Regions from separate parts of the Pradoshia eiseniae genome, predicted to be linked through region 2. Evidence: a T-box and tRNA genes for the amino acid it is inferred to sense, from the RefSeq annotation. Region 2 holds a T-box; the other holds one or more tRNA genes.
What was found. The T-box of region 2 lies ahead of tyrS (tyrosine--tRNA ligase). A T-box ahead of a tRNA ligase gene usually reads a tRNA of that ligase, here a tRNA-Tyr.
Positions count from the first base shown of each region.

Region 1: it encodes a tRNA-Tyr, which carries the amino acid that the T-box ahead of tyrS (tyrosine--tRNA ligase) is inferred to sense. The anticodon was not compared.

Region 1 covers NZ_PKOZ01000025.1:12,775-16,162, reverse strand. Annotated here, with positions in the region: rRNA gene rrf (5S ribosomal RNA) at 198-314, shown strand; tRNA gene CYL18_RS18410 (tRNA-Asn) at 328-402, shown strand; tRNA gene CYL18_RS18405 (tRNA-Ser) at 407-498, shown strand; tRNA gene CYL18_RS18400 (tRNA-Glu) at 515-589, shown strand; tRNA gene CYL18_RS18395 (tRNA-Val) at 600-675, shown strand; tRNA gene CYL18_RS18390 (tRNA-Met) at 704-777, shown strand; tRNA gene CYL18_RS18385 (tRNA-Asp) at 785-861, shown strand; tRNA gene CYL18_RS18380 (tRNA-Phe) at 873-948, shown strand; tRNA gene CYL18_RS18375 (tRNA-Thr) at 997-1,069, shown strand; tRNA gene CYL18_RS18370 (tRNA-Tyr) at 1,081-1,164, shown strand; tRNA gene CYL18_RS18365 (tRNA-Trp) at 1,172-1,245, shown strand; tRNA gene CYL18_RS18360 (tRNA-His) at 1,253-1,328, shown strand; tRNA gene CYL18_RS18355 (tRNA-Gln) at 1,338-1,412, shown strand; tRNA gene CYL18_RS18350 (tRNA-Gly) at 1,421-1,495, shown strand; tRNA gene CYL18_RS18345 (tRNA-Cys) at 1,511-1,585, shown strand; tRNA gene CYL18_RS18340 (tRNA-Leu) at 1,593-1,674, shown strand; tRNA gene CYL18_RS18335 (tRNA-Leu) at 2,086-2,167, shown strand; gene codB (cytosine permease) at 2,809-3,388, shown strand, end outside.
Region 2 covers NZ_PKOZ01000007.1:143,589-146,976, reverse strand. Annotated here, with positions in the region: gene CYL18_RS12905 (glutathione peroxidase) at 1-188, opposite strand, end outside; gene tyrS (tyrosine--tRNA ligase) at 334-1,548, opposite strand; T-box leader at 1,633-1,878, opposite strand; gene CYL18_RS12895 (GNAT family N-acetyltransferase) at 2,015-2,479, opposite strand; gene CYL18_RS12890 (class I SAM-dependent methyltransferase) at 2,500-3,162, opposite strand; gene dhaK (dihydroxyacetone kinase subunit DhaK) at 3,252-3,388, opposite strand, start outside.

The DNA of each region.
Region 1 (3,388 bases), on a different contig from region 2:
GGTAGATAGGTCCGAGGTGGAAGTGTGGTGACACATGGAGCTGACGGATACTAATCGTTCGAGGACTTAACCAAGAACAAAACGCACACTTTGCATGAACAAACATTATCCAGTTTTGAGAGAGTGAAAAAAGTTTAAAAAACTCTTGACCAAAGTCAGAAATGATGTTAGAATAATAAATGTCGCTGACGAAGAAGTCTGGTGGCGATGGCGAAGAGGTCACACCCGTTCCCATTCCGAACACGGAAGTTAAGCTCTTCAGCGCCGATGGTAGTTGGGACTCACGTCCCTGTGAGAGTAGGACGTCGCCAGGCAATATACAATTATTCCGCAGTAGCTCAGTGGTAGAGCATTCGGCTGTTAACCGAACGGTCGTAGGTTCGAATCCTACCTGCGGAGCCATAATGGAGAGCTGTCCGAGAGGTCGAAGGAGCACGATTGGAAATCGTGTAGACGGTCAACGCTGTCTCAAGGGTTCGAATCCCTTGCTCTCCGCCATTATTAACTTGATAAAGGCCCCTTGGTCAAGCGGTTAAGACACCGCCCTTTCACGGCGGTAACACGGGTTCGAATCCCGTAGGGGTCACCACTTATTATATGGAGGATTAGCTCAGCTGGGAGAGCATCTGCCTTACAAGCAGAGGGTCGGCGGTTCGATCCCGTCATCCTCCACCATAAAAATTTAGTATCACATTCCCATTGGCGCGGGGTGGAGCAGTCTGGTAGCTCGTCGGGCTCATAACCCGAAGGTCGCAGGTTCAAATCCTGTCCCCGCAATTAATGTGGTCCGGTAGTTCAGTTGGTTAGAATGCCTGCCTGTCACGCAGGAGGTCGCGGGTTCGAGTCCCGTCCGGACCGCCATTTATATTGATGGCTCAGTAGCTCAGTCGGTAGAGCAAAGGACTGAAAATCCTTGTGTCGGCGGTTCGATTCCGTCCTGAGCCACCATTAATAATTAAACAATTAAATGATCTATGATATAATCTAACGTATCATGCCGGTGTAGCTCAATTGGTAGAGCAACTGACTTGTAATCAGTAGGTTGGGGGTTCAAGTCCTCTTGCCGGCACTCTTCATAACGGAGGGGTAGCGAAGTGGCTAAACGCGGCGGACTGTAAATCCGCTCCTTCGGGTTCGGCAGTTCGAATCTGCCCCCCTCCACCATTCTAATAGGGGCATAGTTTAAAGGTAGAACAGAGGTCTCCAAAACCTCCAGTGTGGGTTCAATTCCTACTGCCCCTGCCAAAATATGGCGGTTGTGGCGAAGTGGTTAACGCATCGGATTGTGGTTCCGACATTCGTGGGTTCGATTCCCATCAGCCGCCCCATTTATGCTTTGGGCTATAGCCAAGTGGTAAGGCAACGGACTTTGACTCCGTCATTCGTAGGTTCGAATCCTGCTAGCCCAGCCATCTTTAATGCGGAAGTAGTTCAGTGGTAGAACACCACCTTGCCAAGGTGGGGGTCGCGGGTTCGAATCCCGTCTTCCGCTCCAGACATTCAAATCATTGGCGGCATAGCCAAGTGGTAAGGCCAAGGTCTGCAAAACCTTTATCCACCGGTTCGAATCCGGTTGCCGCCTCCATTATTATGCCGGTGTGGCGGAATTGGCAGACGCGCACGACTCAAAATCGTGTTCCGTGAGGAGTGTCGGTTCGACCCCGACCACCGGTATCAATTGACAGTATGCCATAGCTGTCAAAAAAAGTTCTCAGCATTAGTTGCTGGGAACTTTTTTATTTTCCTACTATATTAAAGTGACGATCCGTCATTTACTTTAATACATAATGGAACTAAAGAACATAACTTAAAAAGGGTCAAAAGATGATGGTGAAGAATATCTATAGGTGATCGAGTATACAGCTCAGTGCCAGTTAGATTTTATGCTCATCTGCTTCTTTAAAAGTGTAAGCATTCAGTTCACGCTCAAGTCTATTAATTAGTATTATTTTGTTTGCTATAATGGAATGCACTAATTAACAAGAAATTCCTTGCCAGATGTTATTGACATCGATGAAAAATATCGGTATATTGACATAAGGATAAGTGATTATTCTTTGAACAATAAGTTCAACTTAATAATATGCCGGTGTGGCGGAATTGGCAGACGCGCACGACTCAAAATCGTGTTCCTTACGGAGTGTCGGTTCGACCCCGACCACCGGTATCATTAGACAGTATGCCAAAGCTGTCAAGCAAGGTTCTCAGCATTTTATGCTGGGGGCCTTTTTTTCTTTTCTGAATATGATTGAATAGGCAAAATCGTGTCCATCATATCGGGATATCTGGAGGGGAATAACGTGAGAAGAGAGGGTATTTAACTAATGATGTGCTTAGAATGATTAATGCTAAATTTACAGACTAAGGAGCGTAAGTGAGGTTTGAGAAGGGGGAAGTAGTTGCGAGATTCATAATCTCGCAACTATAGAGCAGCATCTGAAGATAGACATATATGATTCATTATCTAAATGGTCACTATTTTATTATAGTAATTTCTTATGAGCTAATGCAAAGCAAGAGCAGGTATTATGGCTACTTGCTTATTAATTTGCATTATTTTACCACTATAAAATACTATTGTATTAGTCAGAGGAATCTGTTATTATAACTTTAATTTAATTGAGAACCTTTAAAGACAGTCCAGAGAGGCTGACAAGGTGGGCGGATCTATAGCTTGGAAACTGTATTTGTACACATATAATTTATAAATGTGTAAAAATGCGGTGTTTTCTGGCATTTACCACTTGTCGCGTTGAGGCAAGTGGTTTTTTTTGCTCACCAAGACTAATAACTTGGGAGGAAACAAACATGCAATTAAAAGACAAAGATTTTTCGTTTCAATCTGTACCTAAAGCGAATCGCAACAGCTTCCTCAAAATGCTTGTTGTTATGCTTGGATTCACATTCTATTCAGCAAGTATGTGGGCCGGTGGATCATTAGGGGAAGGATTAACATTTAGTCAACTAATGGGTGTCATTTTACTGGGCAACCTTCTATTAGGAGCGTTCACCGGAGCATTAAGCTATATAGCAGCGCAAACGGGCTTATCTACTCACTTACTGGCACAATATAGTTTTGGTAAAAAAGGAGCTTATATCTCTTCATTCATGTTATCAGCAACACAGGTCGGATGGTTCGGCGTAGGACTAGGAATGTTTGCATATCCGGTTTCTAAATTAACTGGCCTTCCACTTGTCCCTATTGTCATCATTACAGGGATTTTAATGACAGCCACTGCTTATTTTGGTATGAAAGCCTTAACGATATTAAGTTTTATTGCTGTACCGGCTATAGCGATATTTGGTTCAACGAGTGCTGGAATGGCCATCACGGATATGGGCGGAATGGATGCACTTAATGCCTATAAACCGGATACTTCCTTAACAT
Region 2 (3,388 bases):
GGAAATCCGAGGACCTCAAAACCGTCTTCATGATATTTCTCATACAATTCTTGCAGCCCTTTGAATTGGGGAGCCAAGCCGCATTTGCTGGCAGTGTTAACAATTAAAAGTGGTTTTCCTGCATACAAATCCAGTGGCTGCATCGATCCGTCTGTTTTCTTCACTTGGAAATCATAGACTGTTTTCATGCAAATCCTCCTATTAAATTATATCGTGTACGATTTAATTATACAAAATTTGGTTGTTACAAGCGAATAAAACGGTTTGATTGTTTCATTTCTATTCAAAAGAAGAGGCAGAAAACTGTGTGTTTTTTTGCCTCTTGTATATGACTTATCTGACTAGCTTCGCGAACCTCTTCTTTCCGATCTGGATAACATCGCCATTATTAATTGAATCATCCAGGCACTCAGTTGTCAGCTTTTCACCATTAAGGGAGACGCCGTTTTGTTTAACCAAGCGGATGAATTCGCTCTTGCTTTTGACCAGCTCATGCTTAATCAGGAGCGGGATAATATGGCTTATGGATTCCTGGGTATCTGTCAGCTGAATGCTTGGAACCTGGTCTGGCAGCTGTTTCTTGCGAAAGACGGTTTCGAAGTATTGCTTCGCGTTCCTCATTTCTTGCTCGCCATGGTAGAGGGTAGTGATAATTTCAGCAAGTTCGACTTTAATGTCACGAGGATTTTCGCCTTCCGCCAAGCGGAGCTTTATGGCCTCAATTTGTTTCGGAAGCTCATCAGTCGCTAATTCGAAGTATTTGATAATGAGTTCATCCGGGACCTCCATGATCTTCTTGAACATTACTTCTGGTGCTTCGTTGACCCCGATGTAATTTCCCAGGCTCTTGCTCATTTTCTCCTTGCCGTCTAATCCTTCTAAAAGCGGCATGAAGATGGCGATTTGTTTTTCCTGGCCGAAATGTTTTTGCAATGTCCGTCCCATGAGGATATTAAATGTCTGGTCTGTGCCGCCAAGTTCAATATCGGCGTTCAATTCAACGGAATCGTACGCCTGCATGAGCGGGTAGAAAAATTCATGGATGCCGATAGGTACTTGGTTTTGGTAGCGATTTTGAAAATCATCCCTTTCCAAAATGCGGGCAACAGATGTCGTCGCGGCTAATTTAATCACTTCTTCAAAGGTCAGTTTAGACAGCCATTTACTGTTAAATTGCACGCTTGTCATCTTTTCATCAAGCACCTTAAAAATTTGCTCGCAATATGTTTCCGCATTCTCCTTCACAACTTCATCACTGAGAGCGACACGGCCCTTTGCCTTCCCGGTCGGGTCACCAATTCGGCCGGTGAAATCGCCAATGAGGATAATGGCATGATGGCCTAAATCCTGCATTTGCTTGATTTTACGGAGCACGACGGCGTGCCCCAGATGAATGTCTGGAGCAGAGGGATCAAGGCCGAGCTTGATGACCAGCGGTTTCTGCTCCTTATAAGATTTCTCAAGCTTGGCGAGCAGCTCTGCTGTGTCGACAATGGTCTCTGCGCCTTTTTGGATGATTTCCAGTTGTTCCTCAGGTTTTAAAAACATACGAACATCTCCTTGTAATATTAATTGAATTAATATAGCAAGCTCTATAAGAGTAAAATAAAAACGCCCTCTAGGCTAAAAAGCCTAAAGGGCGTGTCTAAACGCGTTACCACCTTTATTCAAGAGCTGCTCACACAACTCTTCTCCATAGGTACGGCCAAAATGCGATACCCTTGCCATGATGACGGATGCTTTCCCCGGCGTAGCCTACTGTTCGTTCGGTACGCAGCTCCGAGATGTATTCACTCTAACTTTTCCTTGCGCCTCTCAGCAACCGGCTGCTTTCTGTAAGTTCCTTTTAGAGTTACTCGTTCTCTTCAACGCTTTTACTCTTATACTCCGATATGTAATAACAAATCTTCGTTATGCAGATATTAACAATAATTAAACCGCAGTGGGGAGGAAAAGTCAATTGAATTTTCTGTATTTTACGAAGAGATATTGGAGAGCTGCTATTGTGGTCTTTTTATAAGAATAACTCCATCTCTGAATCCTTGTCCTTAAAACCCATTTTCTTATATAGATGATAGCCATCTTGTGTTGAATGCAGCCAAATACGTCCTACACCTAGCATACGGCAATCTGAAATACATTTTTCTAATAAGGACCGAGCAATACCGTGTCCTCTATATTCTGGGAGGGTATACATATTCATTATGTAGGCTTCTAATCCACTGATATTTTCTCCTTGAGGAGGTCTCTCGAAAAAGACAAGACCGCTCATGGCTGCCATTTTGCCCTGAACCTCAGCTATCCAGGCAGAAAAACCGCCATTAGCTAATTTCTTCTTGAAATAATGCTGGTTTGCCTGAAAAACCTTAGAATGATTTTGACTATTTACATCGCCTCCTGCGGTAAGTAGTTCAATCCTTAACTCAGTCAGGGCATTAACATCATTCAGTCCGGCCTTTCTAATCAGCCATTCATTCATTTTAGCGCCTCTTTTCTTTATTACTTAGTAGCTTCTATGCACCAATGCATCCCTTTTTGATGGAGTTCGATTGGTTGAAACAAATGATTGGATAACCGTTTTTCAATCTCTTCTATATGGATTAAATGGAAGTCTTTCGTTCTTTCCATCTGTTCCATTTGGGATTTATCAGTGATAGATAAAAAGAGTTTTCCGCCTGATTTTAATACTCTATGAATTTCTGAAAGGCCTCGATCAATGTCAGTCCAAAAGTAAATAGTATGGACGGAGAAGACCGTATCAAAGGTGGATTCTTTATAAGGCAAGAACAGGACGTTTCCTTGCTGTAATTCCATAATCCCATCCTCAATAAATTTTTTATTTAGCTTTACTGCTTCCTTGATCATGTCCTCTGACAAATCTATTCCATATATCTTCCTGACTTTTTTGCTTGAGGCAATTCGATTTAAAGTAGCACCATTCCCGATGCCAACTTCTAAAAGCGCCTCATCAACGCCTGGGTCCAATAAATCTATAGTCCAGAGATTAATCTCATCATTGCCTTTTTGCATATACTTTCCTACCCATTTAGAAAGAGGGCCTTTAGGATGTTTTAGCTGATTGCCTAGCCATTGCTGGAACATGGTATCTCTCCTTGTAGAAATTGTTAAAATCCATTTAATAGATTCTCTTTTATATGCCATGTTTCCTGCTTCTAAGGGTTCCTTTCCCGGCGGTGATTGAGATATCAAGTAAAAAGACCGCCAAATATAAGCGGTCTTTCTCCATTTATTTATCGTAAATTGCGTGCCAGCTCCGTGAAGATGACCCCAAGGGCGTGAGCACCTGCATCGGGATGGCCGATGCTGCGGTCTCCAACCGTGCCAGCGCGTCCCATGCGGGCGACAATATCCTTCGTATCCTCGGCAC